Regions from separate parts of the Eleftheria terrae genome, predicted to be linked through region 2. Evidence: predicted binding sites of a transcription regulator. Region 2 holds the regulator's gene; each other region holds the start of a gene.
What was found. The regulator LexA, encoded in region 2, represses DNA repair genes until DNA is damaged. The targets are predictions, from matches to a motif close to ACTGTATNNNNATACAGT.
Positions count from the first base shown of each region.

Region 1: recA (recombinase RecA) is a predicted target of LexA. The motif match lies at 2,757-2,774, and genes of this name have one in related genera.
Region 3: imuA (translesion DNA synthesis-associated protein ImuA) is a predicted target of LexA. The motif match lies at 2,463-2,480, and genes of this name have one in related genera.
Region 4: imuA (translesion DNA synthesis-associated protein ImuA) is a predicted target of LexA. The motif match lies at 1,732-1,749, and genes of this name have one in related genera.

Region 1 is NZ_CP106951.1:3,386,089-3,390,222, forward strand. It holds gene N7L95_RS14955 (esterase/lipase family protein) at 1-163, opposite strand, end outside; gene N7L95_RS14960 (sensor histidine kinase) at 451-1,917, opposite strand; gene N7L95_RS14965 (response regulator) at 1,999-2,670, opposite strand; gene recA (recombinase RecA) at 2,809-3,936, shown strand; gene recX (recombination regulator RecX) at 3,959-4,134, shown strand, end outside.
Region 2 is NZ_CP106951.1:411,452-415,585, reverse strand. It holds gene N7L95_RS02210 (organic hydroperoxide resistance protein) at 1-124, shown strand, start outside; gene N7L95_RS02205 (asparaginase) at 171-1,118, opposite strand; gene lexA (transcriptional repressor LexA) at 1,287-1,985, shown strand; gene N7L95_RS02195 (helix-hairpin-helix domain-containing protein) at 2,024-2,386, shown strand; gene N7L95_RS02190 (hypothetical protein) at 2,582-3,496, shown strand; gene bchE (magnesium-protoporphyrin IX monomethyl ester anaerobic oxidative cyclase) at 3,930-4,134, shown strand, end outside.
Region 3 is NZ_CP106951.1:3,073,148-3,077,281, forward strand. It holds gene N7L95_RS13520 (hypothetical protein) at 1-714, opposite strand, end outside; gene imuA (translesion DNA synthesis-associated protein ImuA) at 1,646-2,455, opposite strand; gene N7L95_RS13530 (SOS response-associated peptidase) at 2,621-3,313, shown strand; gene N7L95_RS13535 (restriction endonuclease) at 3,482-4,134, shown strand, end outside.
Region 4 is NZ_CP106953.1:114,625-118,758, forward strand. It holds gene N7L95_RS27440 (DNA polymerase Y subunit UmuC family protein) at 1-898, opposite strand, end outside; gene imuA (translesion DNA synthesis-associated protein ImuA) at 915-1,724, opposite strand; gene N7L95_RS27450 (alpha/beta fold hydrolase) at 1,917-2,972, opposite strand; gene N7L95_RS27455 (thioredoxin family protein) at 2,953-3,990, opposite strand; gene N7L95_RS27460 (MarR family winged helix-turn-helix transcriptional regulator) at 4,131-4,134, opposite strand, start outside.

The DNA.
Region 1 (4,134 bases), 2.5 Mb from region 2:
TCTCGAAGCCGAGCAGGCCCGCCACCAGCACGATGGGATAACGGGTCCGGGCGTAGCTGGTGTCATCCGCGCGGCCGTCGGCCGCCGCGGCGAGCGGGCTGGACGCAACGGCACAGAGGCCGGCGGTGGCAAGGGCATATCGAGCCAACAAGCGTGGAGTCACTTGAATCTCCTCTCACGAGATCGCAGTGCCTTCGGCGGGCCGGTGCGCCTCGGGCCGAACCCCTCGACACCCTCGACACAGGCCGTCCGGCCGTGGTCGGCAGATTGAAAGTCGAGTTGCGCTGGGGCGGTTCCGGGGTTTTCCCACAGCTGCGGTGCAGCAAAGTGATTGGCGCTGATCGCGTCCGAGGAAGGCTGCGGCGGCGATCACGCCGCCCCTCGCTTCAGGGGCGAGGGCGGGCGCAAGCACGACCCGGAGGCCGCTGTTGCAATTCGGGCTGCACCCGCTCAGGGAGGGCCGTCGCCGGCAGGGGGCGGGGCCGGTTCGTCGCGCGGCGGCGACATCGGAAAGCGCACCGTCACGCGGGTGCCGCGCCCGAGCGCGGTGGCCGGGTCGGCGCCGCCCGGGCCTTCACGAGCGTCCTCGATGTTCACCTCCGCCTCGTGCTGGTGGGCAATCTCGCGCACGATGGCAAGGCCCAGGCCGCTGCCGTCCACCCCGGTGCCAAGCGCCCGGTAGAACGGCTGGAAGACCAGCTCCCGCTCGCTCTCCGGAATGCCGGGCCCGGAGTCCTCGACCTGCACCACGCTGACTTGGCCGAAGGGATCGTTCACCACCCGCACGGTCACCGTGCCGCCCTCCGGCGTGTAGAGGATGGCGTTGTCCACCAGGTTGCGGATCAGCTCCTTCACCAGCAGCGGATTGCCCAGCACCCGCGCGCTGCCGGGACTGAACAGGGGCGGGCTCTCGGGGCCCTCGTAGCCCAGGTCGATGCGCTTGTCGAGCGCACGCGGCACGAAGTCGCGCACCGCGTCGGCCGCCAGCCGGGCCAGCGGCACCTCGTGCCGGTGCAGCACCTGCCCCTGGTTCTCGGCCCGCGCCAGCGCCAGCAGCTGGTTGACGAGGTGGGCGGCGCGGTGGCTGGAGCGGGCGATCTGCCGCAGCGACTTCTTCAGCTCGGCCGGGTCGCGCTGGCCCGCATCGATTTCACGCTGCGCCAGCTCGGCCTGCATGCGCAGGCCGGCCAGCGGCGTCTTCAGCTGGTGCGCCGCATCGGCCAGGAAATGCTTCTGCGCCTTGATGGACTGGTCGAGGCGGGCCAGCAGGTCGTTGATGGAGCGCACCAGCGGCGCCACTTCCTCCGGGGCCTCGCGTTCGTCGATCGGGCTCAGGTCATCACTCTGGCGGCGCCGGATGCGCTGCTGCAACTCAGCCAGCGGCGCGATGCCGCGGGCCAACGCCAGCCAGACAAGCAGCACCGCCACCGGCAGGATCACGAACTGCGGCAGGATGACGCCCTTGATGATCTCCGTGGCCAGCTGCGACCGCTTGTTGAGCGTCTCCGCCACCTGCACCAGCGCGGTTCCCGCCGTGGGGGCGGCCGGCAGCGTCACCGACAGGTAGGCGATGCGGATCGGCTCGTTGTGGATCTCCTCGTTGCGGAACTGCAGCTCACCGGGCCGCCCCGACTGCTCGCGCGAGGGCATCGGCAACTGGCGATCGCCGCTGACGAACTCGCCGCTCACGCCGAGCACCTGGAAGTAGATGGTGTCGGCATTGTCGGCACGCAGGAACTCGGCGATGGTCTCGGGCAACTGCAGCCCGCCCTTGACCTGCGCCACCGACACCTGCTGCGCCAGTGTGCGAGCCACTTCACCAAGCGCCCGGTCGAACGGCCGGTTGGCAATGTTCTCGGCCACCAGCCAGGTGAGGGCGACACTCATCGGCCACAGCAGCAGCAGCGGCGCCAGCATCCAGTCAAGAATCTCGCCGAACAGCGAGCGTTGTTCGCGCGTCACCACTGCGGCGGCGCTCCGTGGTCGGCCGCCGGTGCGTCAGCCGGGGATTTTCTCAAGGCAGTACCCGAGCCCCCGCACGGTGGCGATGCGCACCGGCCCCTGCTCGATCTTCTTGCGCAACCGATGGATGTACACCTCGATGGCGTTGTTGCTGACTTCCTCGCCCCACTCGCACAGGCGCTCGACCAACTGGTCCTTGCTGACCAACCGGCCGGCACGCTGCAGCAGCACCTCCAGCAGGCTCAGCTCGCGGGCCGACAGCTCGATCATCTGATCGTTGATGTAGGCCACCCGGCCGGTCTGGTCGAAGGTGAGGGGTCCATGGCGGATGACGCTGGACGCAGCCCCGAGCCCGCGCCGCGTCAGCGCGCGCACGCGGGCCTCCAACTCCTGCAGAGAGAAGGGTTTGGCCATGTAGTCGTCGGCGCCGAGATCGAGCCCCTTGACGCGCTCCTCTATGCTGTCGGCCGCGGTGAGAATCAGCACCGGCGTGGCGGTGCCACGGGCGCGCAGGCGCTTGAGCACCTCCAGGCCGTGCAGCTTGGGCAGGCCCAGGTCAAGTATCACCAGGTCGAATTCGTGGGACGACAGCGCGGCGTCGGCCTCGTTGCCGGCGCTGACCTGGTCGACCGCATAGCCCGAGTTGCGCAGCGAGCGCAGCAGTCCGTCGGCCAGCACTTGATCGTCCTCGGCGATCAGTATTCGCATCTGTCTCTCCTGCTAGGGCTGGGGTGGCGGCGGCGATTGTAGGGGGGCGGGCCGTGAAGTCCCTTGCGTAAATACGAGCACGGACTACTGTACAAACATCCAGCTTTTGCGATAATGCCGCGATCAACGGAGAACCGAATGGACGCACCTACCAAATCTGCCCTCAACACCGAGAAGGCGAAAGCCCTGCAGGCCGCCCTGGCCCAGATTGAAAAGCAGTTCGGCAAGGGCTCCATCATGCGCCTCGGCGAAGGCGAGGCGATCGACGACATCCAGGTCGTCTCCACCGGCTCGCTGGGCCTGGACATCGCGCTTGGCGTGGGCGGCCTGCCGCGCGGCCGGGTGGTCGAGATCTACGGCCCGGAATCGTCCGGCAAGACGACGCTGACGCTGCAGGTCGTGGCCGAGATGCAGAAGCAGGGCGGCGTCTGTGCCTTCATCGATGCGGAGCATGCGCTGGACGTGCAGTATGCCCAGAAGCTCGGCGTCAACCTCCAGGACCTGCTGATCTCCCAGCCCGACACCGGCGAGCAGGCGCTCGAAATCGTTGATGCACTGGTGCGCTCCGGCTCGGTCGACCTGATCATCATCGACTCGGTGGCCGCCCTCACGCCCAAGGCGGAACTCGAAGGCGAGATGGGCGACAGCCTGCCGGGCCTGCAGGCCCGCCTGATGAGCCAGGCCTTGCGCAAGCTGACCGCCACGATCAAGAAGACCAACTGCATGGTCATCTTCATCAACCAGATCCGCATGAAGATCGGCGTGATGTTCGGCTCGCCCGAAACGACCACCGGCGGCAATGCGCTGAAGTTCTACGCCTCGGTGCGCCTGGACATCCGTCGCGTCGGCTCGATCAAGAAGGGCGAAGAGGTGATCGGCAACGAGACCAAGGTCAAGGTTGTCAAGAACAAGGTCTCGCCTCCGTTCAAGACAGCTGATTTCGACATCCTCTACGGCGAAGGCATCAGCCGCGAGGGCGAGATCATCGACATGGGCGTGAACGCCCGCATCGTCGAGAAGTCGGGCGCCTGGTACGCCTACAACGGCGAAAAGATCGGCCAGGGCAAGGACAACGCGCGCGAATTCCTGCGCGAGAACCCCGACGTCGCCTTCGAGATCGAGAACAAGGTGCGGGCGGCCCTCAACATCCCGCTGCTGGCCGCCGCGCCGGGCGCCAAGCCCGACACCGATCGTGCGGAGAAGTCAGCAGAAAAACCGGCGGACAAGCCGGCCGGCAAGGCCAAGGCCGCGCCTCGCGACGAGTGACATCCCGCCGCCGGGGCCGCCGATGGGTTTCGAGAAACTCTCGTTGAAGGGGCGTGCCCTCAAGCACCTGGCCACCCGCGAGCACTCGCGACGCGAGCTGGAACGCAAGCTCGCGCCGCACGAGGAGACCCCGGGCCAGGTGCAGGCGGTGCTCGACGAACTGGAAAGCAAGGGCCTGCTCTCGCAGGCCCGTTTTGT
Region 2 (4,134 bases):
CGCCATTTCGCTGCCCGGCTGGGAGAAGGCGGATGCCGAGGCGCTGGTCGAAGCTGCACACAAGGTGTGCCCCTATTCCAATGCGACCCGCAACAACATCGAAGTGCGCCTGAGCGTGGTCTGAGGGCCCGCGGGCCGCGCCAGGGCGGCCCGCGCCGCGCGCCGCCGTCTCAGGCGCCGCGCGCGGACAGCAACTGCAGCAGCAGCTCGACCCTGGCCTTGTAGGGCGTGCCGGCCTGCGCGGCCGGCAGCATATCGTCCGGCCGGGGCAGTACCCGGCCTTCGGCGCAGCGGGTGCTGCGCCATACCCGCACGCCGGCGGCCTGCGCCTCCAGCAGGGCCGCCTCCAGATCTTCGTGCACCGTGCCGTTGCCGGTGGCCGTGACCACCAGGCCCTGCACACCGATGCGCGTCAACGCGCGCACCGCCCGCCCGTCGGCCCCGCTGTGGCTGGAGACGATCTCCACCCAGGGCCAGTCCGCCACATCGGCCGCCACCGCCTGCAGGCCCAGTGCCTCGCCCTGGGGCCAGTCGCGCAGGCGGCGCAGCTGGCCGGCCTCCACATACGCCAGCGGCCCGGCGTCTCCCGAACAGAAGGCATCCAGGCGGTAGGTGTGGCTCTTGCGCACCTCCGCAGCGCTGTGCACCGCGCCGGCCAGCAAGGCGAGCACGCCGCGCGCGCCTGGTTCGCGCGCCACCAGCACCGCGTCCAGCAGGTTCTGTGGCCCGTCGGCCTGCAGGGCCGAGGCCGGTCGCATCGCGGCGGTCAGCACCACCGGCTTGGCCGGCGCGAGCAGCCGCTGAAGCAGGTAGCCGGTCTCCTCCAGCGTGTCGGTGCCGTGGGTGACCACGATCCCGGCCACTTCCTCGCGCGCCAGATGGTGCGCAATGCGGCGGGCCAGTGCCTGCCACACCGAGAAGCCCATGTCCTTGCTGTCCACTTGCGCGACCTGTTCGGTCTCGAGCGGACAGGCCAGCAGGCCCGGAATGGCTTCCACCAGCGAGGCGATGCCCAATTGGGCCGCCCGATAGCCGACCGTGTCCGCCGCCTGGGCGGCGGTGCCCGCAATCGTGCCACCGGTGCCGAGGATCACGACCTGCTTCGCTTTGCTTTGCATTTTTCGAAAGACTGGATAAAAATACAGCTACTGGATGCCCGAACAGTGCCTGCGCCTCAGCCGTTCCTGCCACCGCTTCCGCGAGGAAGCCGCCTTCGAACCGCTGTAGGCCCTGGCTACCGCCCCGGGCTGTCAACACCCCATTTGAACCCACCACCCGAGGTGCCCGTGGACCCGCAACGCTCCGACCTTCCCAAGCTCACCGCGCGCCAGCAGCAGATCCTCGACCTGATTCGCGCTTCCATCGAGCGCACCGGCGCGCCGCCCACCCGGGCAGAGATTGCGGCCGAGCTCGGGTTCCGCTCGGCCAACGCCGCCGAAGAGCATTTGCAGGCGCTGGCGCGCAAGGGCGCCATCGAGCTGGTGGGTGGCACCTCGCGTGGCATCCGGCTGAAGTCTGACACATTGCGCTCGGTGAACGAATCGCGGCTGGCCAGCATGGGACGCCAGGGCCTGCTGCCGCTGCCCGGCATTGCACAGCTGGCCTTGCCGCTGGTGGGCCGTGTCGCCGCCGGCAGCCCCATCCTGGCGCAGGAGCACATCGACCAGACCTACCACGTCGGTGCCAGCATGTTCGCCCGGCAACCGGACTACCTGTTGAAGGTGCGCGGCATGAGCATGCGCGACGCCGGCATCCTGGAAGGCGACCTGCTGGCCGTGCAGAAAGCCAAGGAAGCCAAGAACGGGCAGATCGTGGTGGCAAGGCTGGGTGACGATGTCACGGTCAAGCGCTTCAAGAAGACACGCGGCACCATCGAGCTGATCGCCGAGAACCCGGACTTCAAGACCATCGTGGTCGAGCCCGGCCAGGAATTCGAGCTCGAGGGCATCGCCGTCGGCCTGATCCGCAACACCCTGGTGATGTGACCTGCCCGGTGTTTCAACTCCAGCCTCCGGAAGTCCTGATGAAAGCGCTGCGCCACACCGACTGCCTGCATCCGACCGCGTCGCTGGAGCTGATCCCCAACATCGGCCCCTCGCTCGCTGAAGACCTGGCGCTGCTGGGCATTCACGCCCCGCGCGACTTGATCGGCCGCGACGCGCTGGTGCTCTACCACGACCTGTGCGCACGCACCGGCCAACGCCAAGACCCCTGCGTGCTGGATACCTTCATGGCAGCGATCGACTTCATGCGCGGTGCACCTGCGGCGCCGTGGTGGCACTACACCGCCCAGCGCAAGCTGCTCTATGGCCAGCTGCGCATGTCCGCTAGCGAAGCGGGCGGCGAGGGCCAGCGCCATCGCACTGCAAGCCGCGGCAGCGGCTGAGCCGCACCGGCCGACGACCGACCACGACTCACGCTTTTTTCGCCGAGCCGCTGCGCGGGTGGCGGGCGTTTCGCGAGCCTCTGCTCGCGAGCCCCGTGCAGCGAGCAGGAAGCACAGCCCAGCCGGGCTGCAGGACTTCCGAAACGACCAATCCTGCCGAACGTCATTGCACTGTTTTGATTTTCGGAGACGGACATGGCCTCTTCCATCCACACCCCCCCCACCCCCGCCCCCACCGACGCCGGCAACGGCCACACGGAGGCGCGCCTGGTCCGCGCGCCGGGGCGTTCCCCACGCCGCCCCTCCTGGTGGGCACGTCTGCGCGAGCAACTGTGGCTGCCGATGACGCCCGCCGGGCCAGGCGGCAGCGCCGCGGCGGCGGCCGCCGCCGGTCCCACCCCGAGTGGCTTTCCCGCACTCGACGCGGTGCTGCCGGCCGGCGGTTGGCCGGCCGCCGGCGTGGTCGAGGTGCTGGCGCCGCAGCCGGGTCATCCCGAGCTGGCCCTGCTCGGCCCGGTGCTGTGCAGCGCCGCGTCGCACGGCCAGCGCACCGCCTTGCTGGGCCAGCCGGCCGGGGTGGTCTTCGATCCGGCGCAAGGCTGCGTGGCCACGCCGGGCGCCCGGGCCACCGGCACCTGTGAGGTGCCCTCGCACGAGACGCTGCCGCGGGCCTTGTCCTGGCTGCGGGCCGGCCGTGGCGGTGTGCTGGCCGTGTGGTTGCCCGAGCTGGCCCTGGCTGACCTGCGCGAGCTCCAGCGTGCCGCGCGCCGGGCCCACACCACCGTCTTCGCGGTGCGGCCCTGGTCGGCTCACTGGGACGACCATGGCGAGGCCGACCTGCGCGTGAGCCTGTTCGCCGGCAAGGGCGGCCGGTGGGAGGTGCGCGTGCACCTGCAGCCGGGCGCAGCAGCACCGACCGTGCGGGTACCGGCGCTGGGCAGCACACCGGCCCGCCACCTGCGGGTGGTGCAAGACCCGAGCGACCATCGTCGCACCCTGCTGAGCGGCAGCTTCGTTGATGTGTGCCGTGAGCTCGACCGCTTGGCCGCACTCGAACGGGCCGCCGAAGCGATGCTGCCGGGCGGCGCCCGCTGGGTGGCAGCGGTCTGAGCCACGCGGCCCGGCGCCTGCGCCGGGTCACAGGTAGCCACGGCGCCCCAGGCAGTGGAAGCGCCAGTGTCGCCACGGCGCCAGCCGGGGCAGCCGCGGCGAGTCCTCCGGGCGTCTCGCATCAGCCGCCATACAGCAAGCGCACCGTGCAGGCCGTCTTGATTGGCGGCCGGCGGCGAACCGTCGAGGGACCGCAGCGGCGGTGTGACCGAAAGGCAATGGCGGAGTGTCCAGCGCGGGGTCGACGCCACGCGCCGGGCAGCGCTAGGGGGCAGACCGCTCCAAAACGGTATCGACGCGCCGCGACTGCAAGGCGATGCCGGCGTTGCCGCTGGCTGCAAACGCCTTCGTTGGCCATGCCCTTGTCACTGCAGGCGCGGTCGGCTATGTTCGCCGGCCTCCTGCCGTTTCGCGGCGCCCTGACCCCTGTGACATGCCGGCCCTCAAGATATTGCTCGTCAATCCTCCCCACACTGCCATCGGCAGCCGCGTTCCGCGCGAGCAGTTGCCGCCTCTGGGCCTGCTGTCGGTCGGCGGGCCGTTGATCGACGCCGGGTTCCCGGTTCGCTTGCTCGATGCGGAACTGGGACCGCTGTCCCTCGGCCAGGTGGTGGATGCGGTGCGGCGCGAGCATCCCG
Region 3 (4,134 bases), 2.7 Mb from region 2:
TGCAGATAGATGCCCGACATGGAAAGTCAGGCTGCATGAACTGGGCGAGCACCTCGCGAAGATCACCTGCTCAATAGCGGTGTCCAGGACAGAGGGTGGCGAGAAATATACGGCGCTTCGACGGTCCAGCCTGCAGTTCGTCTGCTTAAGCGGGTCGTCCGCGGGTTTCGACTTCCAAAACTCGGTCAGTTCGGTTTGCTTAAGAGCGTCGGCGGTGTAACACCGAATCTGCGAATGGCGCACCAGCCCGTAAAGTTCGCCGTCCGGATGCATATCCGTCGTACGATATCCCTCAGGCATGGTCGGCTGAAGTGAGCGTAAGAAGCGCGAACGCCCGCCTACAGCGCTTCCCGCTCCAAGGCGCACAATGAAACGCTCAGACTTCTGCTGAGCCGCAACTCTGCCTTTTGTGTCTCCACTTGGCCAAGGTTTCGGCCCAGGCAGTTCAACTTGAATAGGAATTTCGCCGATCTCTCCACTTTCTTCGCGCATTATCCCTTCGAGCCAGACATACTCTCGAGGAATGCGAAGCCTCACTGACTTTTCGGCGCTTTTCGGTGGCGATGGAAGCGCAAAGTCGAGATGATTTTCGCCCCCTGCGGGAATTTCACTTCTGTGCGTTTTTTTGGCGCCCCCCGCATAGGTGAAGACAAATGCCGCAAGTGCAACGACAATAGTGCAAAGCGAAAACTTCAGCTGGATCGTTTTTGACATCTTTGTGGCCTGTCAAATTGTTGCGAATTGCACGGCATTACATAACACCTTATATGGCATCAGCGATTCAAAAACCACCGAACAGCATTGGCAACATTTTTCCATCCGCGCCCCAACACTCCCTTAATATTCCTCGCACAGCAGTCGGCACACTGATATTTCCGTCGCAACTCAGAGGCATCAATAGATGCTTGAGATGAAGTAGAAATGGTATTTTCTGACGCGGCAATTGGTATTTTTAACGGCCCGCGCTGAAGTGCTGGAATGGCAAATAGTTAATTTTATCGATATTTAATATTACGTCTGCCCCCAATGTGGGGGCCTCACCAGTGCATGCATTGCAAAAAAATGCGAGTGCTAACGGACAAGACGGAACGTTCTGGACTCGCTTGTTGCGAAAGCGTCGCCCCGGGCAGGCATAGGGAAGGATGAAGTGATCAAGATTGATTTCCCTTGCCGCGGCTCCATTCGACCCTTCTAATTTCGTCAGAAGACTTTAGGCGCAGCGGGTGAAGCGAGAGTGAAGTCGGCGCCTGGAATGCCAGCCCCTCAAGCGAACATGTCCGAGGAGCTGCAACCGCTCCGAGACGCGACGCTCAGGCCCAGTGCTGGGGGTTGGCTCAGGATAGGCCGCTCTGAGCAAGAGCCAGCTCGTCGATGAGCAGAACCGCATTTTTTGCTACAGCAGGGCGAACCGGGCACGACTGTCCAGCACGGTGGTTCCTGCAACCCGATCACCGATATGTGACGCAAGAAGAAGCAGAGCGGGCTGGGCACCGTCTAGCTGCAGGACGATCCTTCGCGACCATTTAGCCCGTCAGCTCTGCTAGGAGCAAGCGCGCTCGCTTCGCGCTTAAGAACCAGGTCCGACAGGACGCGCCCCGCCCTTTGGCCCGCGGGGCAGCATTTTTTCGCTGCCTACCAAGCACGTTTATTCCGCAACAGCGTGGTCGGTGACAAGCGCGGGGTAAGGAGAACCAGTCCTTGCCGATCCAACTTGATAGCGCTCCACAACATTACGGCCGATGGACTGAAAGCGGGCCGCCGCGAGCCGTGCCAACTGAGGCGACACAGCGGGAAGCGATAACTGATCTTCATGAACTGGGCCGCGACGCTTTGCGATCTGCACGTGCAGCGTCCATGCGTCACCGAGCGATACCACCAGCCGCAGTGGCGCCGCGGAAGCATCACGCAGGGCAAGCTCCGGCCGCATCAAGAAGACGGGCATGTCGGCTTGAGCTGCACAGGCTTGCAATCGGCGGATTTGCGCCGGCCGCACCTGGGGCAGCCAAGCCAGCACGGCACCCAGACCGTCGGCCTTGACCGCTTGCTCGGTTGCCCACAGCCGCTCGGCCGGGGTGTCGACACGCACCCGAATCAAGTGGGTTTCAGGAAGGCCAGCCAAACGCAGCCCGGGACAGTAGGGTGCATGGGGCGCCCCCACCAGCCACAAGGGACGCTCTGCGGTCGCCAGCTGGCGCAGTCCCGGCCCGAGCAGTCGCCATTCCGCCAGAGCGGCCTGCGGCTGCAGGATTTCTGTCACCGCGCCCAGGGGCCAACCCCCACCCGGTAGTTCAGCATCCAGGCCGTCGAAGCCGGTACTCACAGTCCGCTGCTCGCCGCACGACAGCTCGGTGCCGCGCCACAGTGAACACTCGATCGCTGGATCGAGTGAATCCAGAACGGTCTCGGCACACCGGTCGGCAGGCACACGTGACGGAGAGGGAGCGGCGGCAGACATGCGGATACCTGTTTATATATACAGTATCTCACCGCCCCGTCCTTGTCGAGTCAGGCCGGTGCCTACACACTCAGCGCCAGAAGAACCGCACGCGTTCCCTGGCCAGAGGGTCGGCGGCTGTTGCGGCGCAGCATTTCACATCTTCAGTGAGGTGAGCACATGTGCGTGAACTACGTCCCGGTTCGCAGCAATGCGCGGCTGCTCGCTGCGTTTGGCATTGGGCTGCCAAGCGAGGACTGGAGGCCGGAGCTGTGGCCGCGCTACCAGGGGCCGATCGTCCGGCGGGACGCCGAGTGCATCGACCTGGGCCTGGAGTCGATCGCCGCCACCTGGGGTTTGCTGCCGTGGTGGGCCAAGGCGCCGAAGATCGCCTGGTCGACCGTCAATGCGCGTGCGGAGGAGGTGGAAAGCAAGGCCTCGTACCGGGACGCTTGGAAACGCGGCCAGCGCTGCGTCATCCCGATGGAGAGCTTTTTCGAGCCGAACTGGGAAAGCGGCCAGCACGTGCGCTGGCGCTTCTGGCGTGGCGACGGTGCACCGATGGGCATCGCCGGGCTCTGGGAGCGATGGCGGCCCAAGGAGCAGGACGGCGAGGAGCTGATCACCTTCACGGCACTCACCGTCAACGCCGACGACCATCCGCTCATGCGGCGGATGCACAAGCCGGGCGAGGAGAAGCGGATGATGGCGATTCTGTCGGAGGAGCAGTACGCGCCCTGGCTAGGGGCACCCCTGCAGGAAGCGCGTCGCCTGCTCAGTACCTATCCGGCCGAGGCGCTTGACGCGGAGCCCGCGCCCCTTCCAACGAAAGCCGCACAACAAACCGGATTAAATGGGGAGGCGTCGTTGGACCTCTGACCGTAGCGGCCCGAAGGCGTGAGGAGCAAGATCGGTCCGCCGCGCGTATCGGCAGGCCGCGGCAGTCGGAGAACTTGTTCTCGAAGGCACGCTTTTTTGGTGAGTCGATCCATGCGCCCCTCGGGACGTCCGTGAGAATGCGCCGCCCTACCTCGGCAGGCGTTGCTCATGGCCAAACGAAAATCCAGTCCCGCCCTTGATCTGATCGAAATTGTCGCTTGGCTCCCTTGGTGGGTAGGCGTCAGCCTCGCAATTGCGTCCTACCTCTGGCTGCATGGCGTAGCGACCACTCCCATGCCGGTGACCAGCGATCCGGCTCAGATCGCTCACTTCACCATCGTGGCACTGTACCGATCGGCCGCGGGCGTCGGGCAGTACGTTCTGCCCATCATCTTTCTGGCGGGAGCGGGTCTGTCGGCTTGGCAGCGCCATCGCGGCAGGAGCCTGGCGGCGAGCGTTGCCAGCAGTGAATCGACGCGGCCGCTGGAGGACATCAGCTGGCAGCAGTTCGAGCAGCTGGTGGGGGAGGCGTTTCGCCAGCAAGGCTACTCCGTGATCGAGCGAGGAGGGGCTGGCGCCGACGGCGGGATCGATCTGGTCCTGCGCAAGGCTGGCCGCAAGTACCTGGTCCAGTGCAAGCAGTGGAAGTCCACCAGGGTCGGGGTCGCCGTCATCCGTGAGCTGTATGGCGTGATGAAGGCATCCGCAGCCGATGGCGGCTTTGTGGTGACCTCTGGGCGGTTCACCGACGAAGCGCGCGCCTTTGCCAAGCAGCAGGCGGTCGTGTTGATAGAGGGCGCGCAGCTGGAGACGATGCTGCG
Region 4 (4,134 bases), on a different replicon from region 2:
CCGCGCGCTGCACCCGCTCGGGCCCGAGCCGGGCGGCGACGCGCTCCATCAGCTGCAGCACCGATTCACCCCGGCGGCTGGCGTCCTGCAGCAGGGAGCCGCTCTGTACCGCCAATGCCTCCACATCATCGGCGCGCAGCCGGATTTCCTCGACCGACGCGGCGAGTTCGACTTTGGCCAGTTGTTCGGCCAGCAAACGGGCCAAGTGCCCGGTCTCGCGGGTCGTCTCCGCGGTGCGGATCTCCAGTTCGGCGCTGGGCGGTGCGTCGCGTCCCCGATGGAAGTCATGCAGCCAGATGAACGTGAAGCAGTGCACGCCGGCCTGGCGGGCGGCGAGCCAGCCGGCCATCTGCTCCAGCAGGCGTTGCCCGCCAAGCAGCAGGCCCTCGGCGTGCTCGACCCGGCTGGGCAACTCCAGGCGAGCCTCGAAACGCTCGGGCAGGGTGAGCCACTCGAAAGTCTCGGGCCGCAGCCCGTAGGCTTGGTCCAGGCCTTCCAAGAGGGCGTGCCCGAGGCGCCGGCCGACACCGCCCCGTGGCAGACGGCGCACGTCGCCCAGGCAGCGACAGCCCAGGCGGGCCAGCGTGGCTTCGCAGGCAGCGGCCTCCGTCACCGTCGTCAACGGCAGCGGGTCCAGCAGCGCCGGCAGTGGCCCGCCAAAGCCGTTTTCCCTGCCGGCGCGCGCCAACGCCAGCGCTGCGCGGGCGGTGGGGGCCCGCGCCACCGCCGTGCAGCCCAGGGCCAGCGCCGTCTGCTGCAGGCGCTCCCACAAGCGGTCCTCGCCACCGAACAAGCGCCGGCTGGCGGCGGCCTCCAGCAGCACCGCTTCGTCGAGCAGCGCAACGCGTGGGGTGAACTGCAAGGCCCACCAGCCGATGGCCCGCTGCTGCGAGGCCACGGCCCCGGCGCCGGTCTCAGAAGGCGTTCGCGGGCTCGGGGACGACAGGAACGGGGGAAGTGTCAGTGCCACCCAGTACAGCATGGTGGCTCTCCAGAGAACGACGGCCCCCCGGCTGCAGGCGAGCTGCAGCGAGGCGGGCCAGCTGAGGCGAAACGGCGGCGAGCGTCAACTCGCCTTCATGAACAGGGCCGCGGCGCTTGGCGATCCGCACCCGCAGCGTCCACGCCGTGCCGAGCGAGACCACCAGCCGCAGCGGTGCGGCGGAAGCATCGCGCAGTGCGAGCATTGGCCGCATCAGAAAGACCGGCATCTCGGCCTGAGCGGCACAGCTCTGCAGGCGGCGGATCTGGGCGGGCCGCACCTGAGGCAGCCAGGCGAGCACCGCGCCGAGGCCATCGGCCTTGACGGCCTGCTCGGTGGCCCACAGTCGCTCGGCCGGCGTGTCGGCCCGCACACGGACCAGGTGGCTCTCTGGGAGCCCGGCCAGGCGCAGGCCAGGGCAGTAGGGCGCATGAGGAGCGCCCACCAGCCACAGCGGGCGCTGCGACGTCGCCAGCCGACGCAGTGCCGGCCCGAGGAGTCGCCATTCCGCGAGGCCGTCCTGAGCTTGCAGGATTTCGGTCACCGCGCCCAGGGGCCATCCACTGCCCGGCAACTCATCATCCAAGCCATTGAAGCCGGTGCTTACTGTGAGTTGCACGCCGCGCGACAGCTCAGTACCGCGCCACAGTGAAGACTCAATCGCTGGATCCAGTGACTCCAGAACGGTCTCGGCGCACCGATCGGCAGGCAGACGAGGGAGAGAGGAAGCAGCAGCAGACATGCGAGAACCTGTTTATATATACAGTATCTCACCGCCTGGTTCTTGTCGAGTCAGGCGGATGCTTACGCACTCGACACGAGAAGAACCGCACACGGTTGTTCCCCAACGGACGGGCCGCCGTGCGGCTGCAGGCGGCACTTCACATCTTCAGTAAGGTAGGCAGGTGAGAGGGGGCTGCCAAAGCGGGGCGAGCTAGGCCTTGGCGATGTCGATCACCGCCTGGGCGAACGCTTGCGGTGCTTCCTGCGGCAGGTTGTGGCCGACACCGCCGGACAGCTGCCGGTGCTCGTACCGGCCGATGAAACGTTTCGCATACGAGGCCGGGTCAGGGTGGGGGGCGCCGTTCGCGTCGCCTTCCAGCGTGATGGTCGGCACCGTAATCGCCGGTGCAGCGGTGAGCCTGGCCTCGATGCCGTCGTACCGGGCTTCGCCGGGCGCCAAGGCAAGCCGCCAGCGATAGTTGTGGACCGCGATCGCGACGTGATCCGGGTTGTCGAGCGCGCGTGCGGAACATTCGAAGGTGGCGTCGCTGAAGTGCCATTGTGGCGAGGCCTGCTGCCAGATCAGCTTGGCGAAGGCGCGGGTGTTCTTCTCGTAGCCCAGGCGTCCGCGTTCGGTGGCCAGGTAGTACTGGTACCACCACTGCAATTCAGCCTGTGGCGGCAGGGGCTGCAACGCTGTTTTGGGATTGGCGACCAGGTAGCCGCTCACCGAGACCAGCGCCTTGCAGCGCTCCGGCCAGAGTGCTCCCAGGATGCAGGCCGTGCGCGCGCCCCAGTCGCAGCCGGCCATGACGGCCCGCTCGATGCCCAGCGCGTCCATGAGTGAGATCACGTCCACCGCGAGCGCCGCTTGCTGTCCATTGCGCGGCGTGTCGTGCGAAAGAAAGCGGGTGCTGCCGTAGCCGCGCAGGTAGGGCACGATCACACGATATCCGGCCTGTGCGAGCAGGGGGGCGACGTCCACGTAGGTATGGATGTCATACGGCCAGCCGTGCAGGCAGATCACGACCGGACCGTCCGCAGGGCCGTCTTCGGCATAGCCCACATTCAGCACGCCGGCGTTCACCTGTTTCAGTGCCGCGAAGCTGCTGCGGGATGCAGCGGCCTGCGCGCGGGCCTGTGGGGCGAGCAAGCCGAACGGCATCGCCAGCCCGGCAACGGCCGCCGCACCGAACAGGCGCCGGCGCCCGGCATCTATGGGTTCCATCTTGAAGCTCCTCTCTTGTCTAGCCAAAGGTGAAGGCATACACGCGCACGCCTGCATCGAGAAACTCGATCTCGAAGGTTCTCTCGCCGGCCGAGGCGGCCTGGCGCACGAGTTGGTACAGGCGCTGTGCATCGACGATGCCGCGACCGTCGGCATTGGTGTCCGTGCCATGGTCGGCGCCTGGCGCGCGGCCGTCGATGCGCACGCGGAAACGGATCGGATGGCCGCTGTCGCTGGCCATCACCAGGTGCAGGTCACGGGCACGGAAACGGTAGGCGATGCGTCCGCCCGGCTGCCGCCCCAAGGCGTATTCCTCGCCGACCCGCCATGCGCCAGACAGCGTCCACTGGTTGGCATGGAGGCTCGGTGCTCCGGCATACACCTGGTCGCCCGGGCGCAAGCCGCCGTGCGTGGACACGAAGCCGCTCGCGCGGGCGGAGCCGATGTAGGTCTCGTCGGATTCGGCCTGCTCGGGGTTGGCCGCTGCCTGGGTGCCCTTGCCCACCGGAGCCACCAGCCCCGTGGCCGTCAAGTCGCCGCGGCCGGCCTCGCGGAGCAGCTGCTGGATCAGCCGCTCGGCGTCTGCGTAGCGGCCTTCGCCGTATTGGGAATGGCGGATGCGCCCCTGCGCATCGACAAAGTACAGCGCCGGCCATGCGCGGTTGCCGAAGGCACGCCAGATCGTGTAGTGGCTGTCCAGCGCCACCGGGTAGCCGATGTCCAGGTCCCGCACCGCGCGCAGCACGTTGCCCGGCTGCTGCTCGAACTCGAACTCCGGCGTGTGCACGCCCACCACGACAAGGCCCGCTGCTTGGTACTTGCGCGCCCATGCCCGCACATACGGCAGCGTGCGCAGGCAGTTGATGCATGAGTAGGTCCAGAAATCCACCAGCACCACCTTGCCGTTCAGGGCTTGCGGCGTCAGCGGAGCCGAGTTGATCCAGCCCGTCGCGCCGTCGAGCGGCGGCATTGTGGCCGGGGCGGAGGTGACCACGCCAGGCAGGCAGAGACTGGCTGCCGCCGCGATGCAAGCCAGGTGGAACAGTCGCTTCTTCATGCTCGCCTTACGCTTGTTTATCGAATTCGATTTAATCGCATGCGATGTGGTCTAGACGCATCGGCTCGGTTGTCAATCGCGTGCAGGTCAATCGCACGCGACTGACATGAGCGCCGCCGCAGCAGTGTGGCGGCACCGCTTCAG